2 regions of the Streptomyces halobius genome follow, and region 1 is predicted to be linked to the other one. Evidence: riboswitches for the same ligand, from Rfam matches in the RefSeq annotation. Region 1 holds a riboswitch; the other holds the start of a gene.
The links. A riboswitch is a leader RNA that binds a small molecule or an ion and turns the genes downstream of it on or off. The one in region 1 is predicted to bind glycine.
Positions count from the first base shown of each region.

Region 2: another riboswitch for glycine. It lies ahead of gcvT (glycine cleavage system aminomethyltransferase GcvT); the one in region 1 lies ahead of gcvP (aminomethyl-transferring glycine dehydrogenase).

Region 1 is NZ_CP086322.1:8,273,532-8,276,932, forward strand. Features, by position in the region: gene K9S39_RS37535 (DNA polymerase IV) at 1-1,005, shown strand, start outside; gene K9S39_RS37540 (PRC-barrel domain-containing protein) at 909-1,298, opposite strand; glycine riboswitch at 1,414-1,511, shown strand; gene gcvP (aminomethyl-transferring glycine dehydrogenase) at 1,703-3,401, shown strand, end outside.
Region 2 is NZ_CP086322.1:3,306,134-3,309,534, reverse strand. Features, by position in the region: gene glyA (serine hydroxymethyltransferase) at 1-377, opposite strand, end outside; gene gcvH (glycine cleavage system protein GcvH) at 469-846, opposite strand; gene gcvT (glycine cleavage system aminomethyltransferase GcvT) at 983-2,149, opposite strand; glycine riboswitch at 2,301-2,396, opposite strand; gene K9S39_RS15040 (AAA family ATPase) at 2,693-3,334, shown strand.

The DNA.
Region 1 (3,401 bases):
GCCAAGATCGCTTCCGAGGCGGCCAAGCCGGACGGCCTGGTGGTGATCGAGCCCGGCACCGAGCGGGAGCTGCTGGGGCCGATGACGGTGCGGACGCTGCCCGGGGTGGGGCCCGCGACGGCCGAGACGCTGCGGCGGGCCGGCATCACGACGGTGGCGGAGACCGCGGAGGCCGGTGAGGCGGAGCTGGTGCGGCTGCTCGGCAAGGCCCACGGCGCGGGGCTGTACGTGATGGCGCTGGGCCAGGACGACCGGCCGGTGGTGGCCGACCGGGACGCGAAGTCCGTCTCGGTCGAGGACACCTTCGAGGTCGATCTGACCGACCGGACGCGGGTGCGGACGGAGCTGGTGCGGCTGGCCGACCGCTGTGTGCAGCGGCTGCGGGCCTCCGGACGGTCCGGGCGCACGGTGGTGATCAAGGTGCGGAATTACGACTTCTCGACCGTGACCCGTTCGGAGACGCTGCGCGGGCCCACCGACGACCGCGGCGTCGTACGGGAGGCCGCGGTGCGGCTGCTGGAGACGGTGGACACGACCGGCGGGGTGCGGCTGCTGGGCGTGGGGGTGAGCGGGCTGGCCGACTTCACACAGGAGGACCTGTTCGCACAGCTGGCGACGGAGCGGGAGGCCGAGGAGTCGGCGCAGACGGCAGCGGAGCCGGCGGCGGAGGCCGAGGGCGAGCCGGAGCCCGAGGAGCAGCGGTCGCGCCGCTGGCCTCCGGGGCTGGACGTGGTGCACGACGCGTACGGCGCCGGCTGGGTGCAGGGGAGCGGGGTGGGGCGGGTGACCGTACGTTTCGAGACGCCGTGGTCCGCACCGGGCAGGGTGCGGACCTTCGCCGTCGATGACCCGGCGCTGCGGCCCGGGGAGCCCCTTCCGCTGGTGGTGGGCGCGGAGCCGGCGTCCGGTCAGTCCTCCGAGCCGGCGATCCGGCCGAAATCCTTGTCGACTGGTGGCGAGGACGGCACCGAGTCCGAGGCGGGGGAGGAGATATCCAGCCGGTAGTGGTGGTAGAGCTGAAGTTCCTGCTCGGGGGAGAGATGCCGGCCCACCCCGAAGTCCGGGGCGTCCTTGATCAGCTTGCGGTCATAGGGGATGCGGAGCCCCTCGTCGACGATTTCGCTCGGCTCCAGGGGGACGAAGGCGTCCCGGCTGAAGAGCCCGGTGCGGACGGCCGCCCATTCCGGTTCCCCCGTCGCATCGTCGAGATACACCTCGTCGATGGTGCCGATTTTGGTGCCGTTCCGGTCGAACGCCTTGCGGCCGATCAGGCTCCTGGGATCGATATCGGTTTGCACGACACCTCCAACTGCTCGCACTTGCGCTGTAGACAACTACGAAACGGCAGATTTCATGCCCCGGCCACTCGAACGAGCCTTCAGAGGGTGCGCTGGTAGGCTGGCGGATGGCCGCTGACCCCATGCGGGAGAGTCCTTTGTCGTTCGCGACGAGGGCGCCGAAGGAGCAACTCCTCCCCGGAATCTCTCAGGCACACGTACCGCATGGACGAGGTCACTCTGGAAAGCAGGGCGGGCCACCGACAGAGGCACAGCGCCGGAGCCCGTTCTCACCGACGGTGAAAGCCGGGCCGCGGCGCGCGGGCCGGTGAAGCTCTCAGGTTGAGATGACAGAGGGGGAGGCCGTCCGGGCACCCGCGCCGTGGTGCCCCTCGTAGGTCGCATCGACCAGGAGGCCCCCGCAGATGACCACCAATCGCATCTCCTTGACCGAGCTGGAGCGCGGCACGCCCTTCGAGCACCGGCACATAGGTCCCGACCACGAGGCGCAGGCGAAGATGCTCGCGCACATCGGATTCGGATCGCTGGACGAGCTCACCGCGACGGCCGTACCCGACGTGATCAAGAGTGCGGAGGCGCTCGGCCTGCCGCAGGGCCGTTCCGAGACCGAGGTCCTGGACGAGCTCCGCGGGCTCGCGGACCGCAACCAGGTCCTGTCGTCCATGATCGGCCTTGGCTACCACGGCACGTTCACACCGCCGGTGATCCTGCGCAACGTCATGGAGAACCCCGCCTGGTACACGGCGTACACGCCCTACCAGCCGGAGATCTCGCAGGGGCGTCTGGAGGCGCTGCTCAACTTCCAGACGATGGTCGCCGACCTGACCGGACTGCCCACCTCCGGCGCCTCCCTCCTGGACGAGGGCACCGCCGCCGCCGAGGCGATGGCCCTCTCCCGCCGCGTCGGCAAGGTCAAGCAGGGCGTCTTCCTGGTCGACGCCGACTGTCTGCCGCAGACCATCGCCGTGCTCCGGACCCGCGCCGAACCGACCGGCGTCGAGGTCGTCGTCGCGGATCTCACCGACGGCATCCCCGCGGAGATGGCCGAGCGCGGCGTCTTCGGCATGCTGCTGCAGTACCCGGGCGCGTCCGGCGCGGTGCGTGGCCCGCGCGCCCTCATAGCGCAGGCCCAGGAGCTCGGCGCGGTCGTCACCGTCGCCGCCGACCTGCTCGCGCTGACGCTGCTGGCCTCGCCCGGAGAGCTCGGCGCGGACATCGCCGTCGGCACCAGCCAGCGGTTCGGCGTGCCGATGGGCTTCGGCGGACCGCACGCCGGCTTCATGGCCGTACGCGAGAAGTTCGCCCGCAGCCTGCCGGGCCGCCTGGTGGGCGTCTCCGTCGACGCCGACGGCAACAAGGCGTACCGCCTCGCCCTGCAGACCCGCGAGCAGCACATCCGCCGCGAGAAGGCCACCAGCAACATCTGCACCGCGCAGGTGCTGCTGGCCGTCATGGCCGGCATGTACGCCGTCTACCACGGCCCCGAGGGCCTCCAGGTCATCGCACGGCGCACCCACCGCTACGCCACCATCCTCGCCGAGGGCCTGCGGGCCGGCGGCGTGGAGATCGTGCACGACAGCTTCTTCGACACGCTGACCGCCCGGGTGCCCGGCCGGGCCGCCGAGGTCGTCGCCGCCGCCCGCGAGGCCGGCGTCAACCTCCGCCAGGTCGACGCCGACCTGGTCGGTATCGCCTGCGACGAGACCACCGGGCGCGCGCAGCTGGCTGGCGTCTGGGGTGCCTTCGGCATCCAGGCCGACATCGAGCAGCTGGACGCGGCCGCCGCCGACGCGCTGCCGCGGGTGCTGCTGCGCACCGACGAGTACCTCGCCCACCCGGTCTTCCACCAGCACCGTTCCGAGACCGCGATGCTGCGCTACCTGCGCACACTCGCCGACAAGGACTACGCGCTGGACCGCGGCATGATCCCGCTCGGCTCCTGCACGATGAAGCTGAACGCCACCACCGAGATGGAGCCGGTCACCTGGCCCGCGTTCGGCGGGCTGCACCCGTTCGCGCCGGCCGCCCAGGCTCAGGGCTACCTCACGCTGATCCAGGAGCTGGAGGAGCGGCTGGCCACCGTCACCGGCTACGACAAGGTCT
Region 2 (3,401 bases), 5.0 Mb from region 1:
TGCCCGCCGTGCGCGAGGTTCAGACCCAGGATGGTGTCACCCGGCTTGATCAGCGCGAACATCGCGGCGGCGTTGGCCTGCGCACCCGAGTGCGGCTGGACGTTGGCGGCCTCGGCGCCGAAGAGCGCCTTGATCCGGTCGATGGCGATCTGCTCGACGACGTCGACGTGTTCGCAGCCGCCGTAGTAGCGGCGGCCGGGGTAGCCCTCGGCGTACTTGTTGGTGAGGACGGAGCCCTGGGCCTCCATGACGGCGACCGGAGCGAAGTTCTCCGACGCGATCATTTCGAGGGTGGACTGCTGACGGTGGAGCTCGGCGTCGACGGCGGCGGCGACGTCGGGGTCGAGCTCATGGAGGGAGCTGTTGAGAAGCGACATGAGTTTTCCTGGAGGGTCAGGGGGCGCGATGGGGTCCCGCCGGACGGAGTCCGGGGGAGCTTCCACTCGGGCGGTGGCAGGGTGGCGGGGCTCAGCCGGCGGCGAAGGCGGTGTACTCGTCGGCCGAGAGCAGCTCGCCCGGCTCGCCGCTCACCTTCACCTTGAACAGCCAACCATCCTCGAACGGGGCGGTGTTCACCAGCGAGGGGTCGCTGACGACGTCCTCGTTGACCGCGGTGACCTCGCCGCTGACCGGTGAGTAGAGGTCGCTGACCGACTTGGTCGACTCCAGCTCACCACAGGTCTCGCCCGCCGTGATCGTGGCACCGACCTCGGGGAGCTGCACGAAGACGACATCGCCGAGCGCGTTGGCGGCGTGCTCCGTGATGCCGACCGTCGAGACGCCGTCCTCGGCGGCCGACAGCCACTCGTGCTCCTTGCTGTAGCGCAGCTGCTGGGGGTTGTCCATGGTTCGATTCTCCTGTACGCGAGGGTGTGATCGTGAAGCGGGTCGCCCCTGGCGAAGCCGAGGGGAAGGTCTGGCGCGGTGCGACGCGCGGGTGCTTTCGCCTCGCGCCCCTACCGGGTCCGCCGTCGCTGAAGCGTTACTTCTGCCGCTTGTAGAACGGCAGCGCGACGACCTCGTACGGCTCATGGCTTCCACGGATGTCCACGGCGACACCCTCGGTGCCCGGCGTGGCGTACGCCGCGTCGACATATGCCATGGCGAGCGGCTTGCCCAGGGTCGGGGACGGCGCCCCGGAGGTGACCTCGCCGATGACCGTGCCGTCGGACGCGACGACCGGGTAGCCGGCGCGCGGGACCCGGCGGCCCTCGGCGATCAGGCCGACCAGCTTGCGCGGCGGGCTGGCCTCGGCGCGCTCGGCGGCCGCCTCCAGCGCGGCGCGGCCCACGAAGTCACCGTTGTTGGTGGTCTTCTCGAACTTCACGACCCGGCCGAGCCCGGCGTCGAAGGGCGTCGTCCCGGTGGTCAGCTCATGCCCGTACAGCGGCATACCCGCCTCCAGGCGCAGCGTGTCACGGCAGGACAGGCCGCACGGGATCAGCCCGGCGTCCTTCCCGGCCGCGGTCAGTGCCTCCCAGAGGGCGACCGCGTCCTCGGGCCGGACGAACAGCTCGAAGCCGTCCTCGCCGGTGTATCCGGTGCGGGCGATCAGCGCGTGCACTCCGGCGACGGTGCCGGGCAGGCCCGCGTAGTACTTGAGGCCGTCCAAATCGGCGATGGGGGCACCTCCCTCCTCGAGCGAAGTCGAGAGCTTGGGGGACAGCCCCTTGAGGATGCCGAGGGACTCCGGGCCCTGGACCGCGATCAGCGCATAGGCGTCCCGGTCGTCGCGGACCTCGGCGTCGAAGCCGCCCGCGCGCTCGGTCAGCGCGTCCAGCACCACCTGGGCGTTGGAGGCGTTGGCGACGACCATGTACTCCTGCTCGGCGAGGCGGTAGACGATCAGGTCGTCGAGGATGCCGCCCCCGGGCTCGCAGATCATCGTGTAGCGGGCGCGGCCCGCCTTCACCCCGCCGATGTTGCCCACCAGCGCGTAGTCGAGCAGGTCGGCGGCCTGCGGTCCGGTGACGGTGATCTCGCCCATGTGGGAGAGGTCGAACAGGCCGGCGTGGGTGCGGACGGCGACATGCTCTTCGCGTTCGCTGCCGTAGCGCAGCGGCATGTCCCAGCCGGCGAAGTCGGTCATGGTGGCGCCGAGCGCACGGTGCGTGGCATCGAGCGCGGTTCGGCGGGGGGCATCAGTCATGGTTCCGGGCTCCCAGGCATGGGTGACAAGACGTTCTCCCCATCTGTCATCGGAACCTGAGAGGTTCACCGGGATCCCGCGAACGGACCCGGTTTGCACCTTGGGTGGAGCCGCCCCTTCGACCGGGCAGTGGCTCGCTTTTCAGATCTGCCTCGCCTGCGCGGTATAGGGGCCTGAGAGATTCAAGGGAGGACTTGCTCCTTCGGCGCCCCGCCGTGGCGGCCGGGGACTCTCCCGCGCGGGTTCAAGCGGCCGGTATGGAGTTGGCCGTGCACGGTGAAGAGCCGGTGTGCACGTGGCGCCGACATCATTGCACGGGATCCCCGGATAAAGGAGCCCTGGTCGTCGACCGGAACCGGAGCACGTCCACGGCGCGTCCCCAGCGCGGACGGACCGGACAATCGCCTTGAAGGGCATTACCGTTTCTTGACACTCTGCGGGTAGAGAACGGGCTTGAACCGGACTCGTATCGGACCGGGAGGGGCGATCACGGTGCACAGGGAAGCCGCATTCGCGACGAATGCGGGGGTCGCGGGCGCCGCGATGCCCCGCCCCAGGCGCTTGGCCCTGGCTGTCGTCAGGCCAGGACGCCATGCCGAGGTCATGGACTTGAGGGAGGGGGCCCGGCCCGCCACCGGGATGCGTTTTCCGGCCGGTGATCTGGTCGTGGTCTCCGGTCTGCCGGGCAGCGGCAAGAGCACGCTGATGCACCGGATCGTGCCGCCGCTGGACGCCCGGGGCGCCGCGGTGCACCGCATCGACTCGCAGGACGTCCGCGAACGCTGGGAGCGCGGCAGGCTGCGCCGGCTGCCGTACGGCCTCTACCGTCCGCTGGTCCGCGCCGCCCACTACCTCGGGCTGCGGCGCGCGCTGCGGTCGCGCGACAGCGTGGTGGTCCATGACTGCGGGACGCAGGCGTGGGTGCGGCGCTGGATCGCGCGCTCGGCCCGGCGCGGCGGCCGAGGGCTGCATCTGGTGCTGCTGGACGTCTCGCCCGAGGTGGCGCTGTCCGGCCAGGAGGCCCGGGGGCGCGGTGTCTCCGGGTACGCCTTCGCGCGGCACCGCAGGGCGGTGCGCCGGCTGGTCGGCGGGGCGGAGGCGGCCCGGCTGCCGAAGGGCGTCGGCTCGGCGGTGCTGCTGGACCGGCGGGCGGCGAGCGCGCTGGAGACGGTGAGCTTCGACTGAGGGAGGCGGGTTCCGGGGCCGCACGCCCGGCCGGGCACCGGCTTTCCGCGCTGCTGGTCGCCGAATC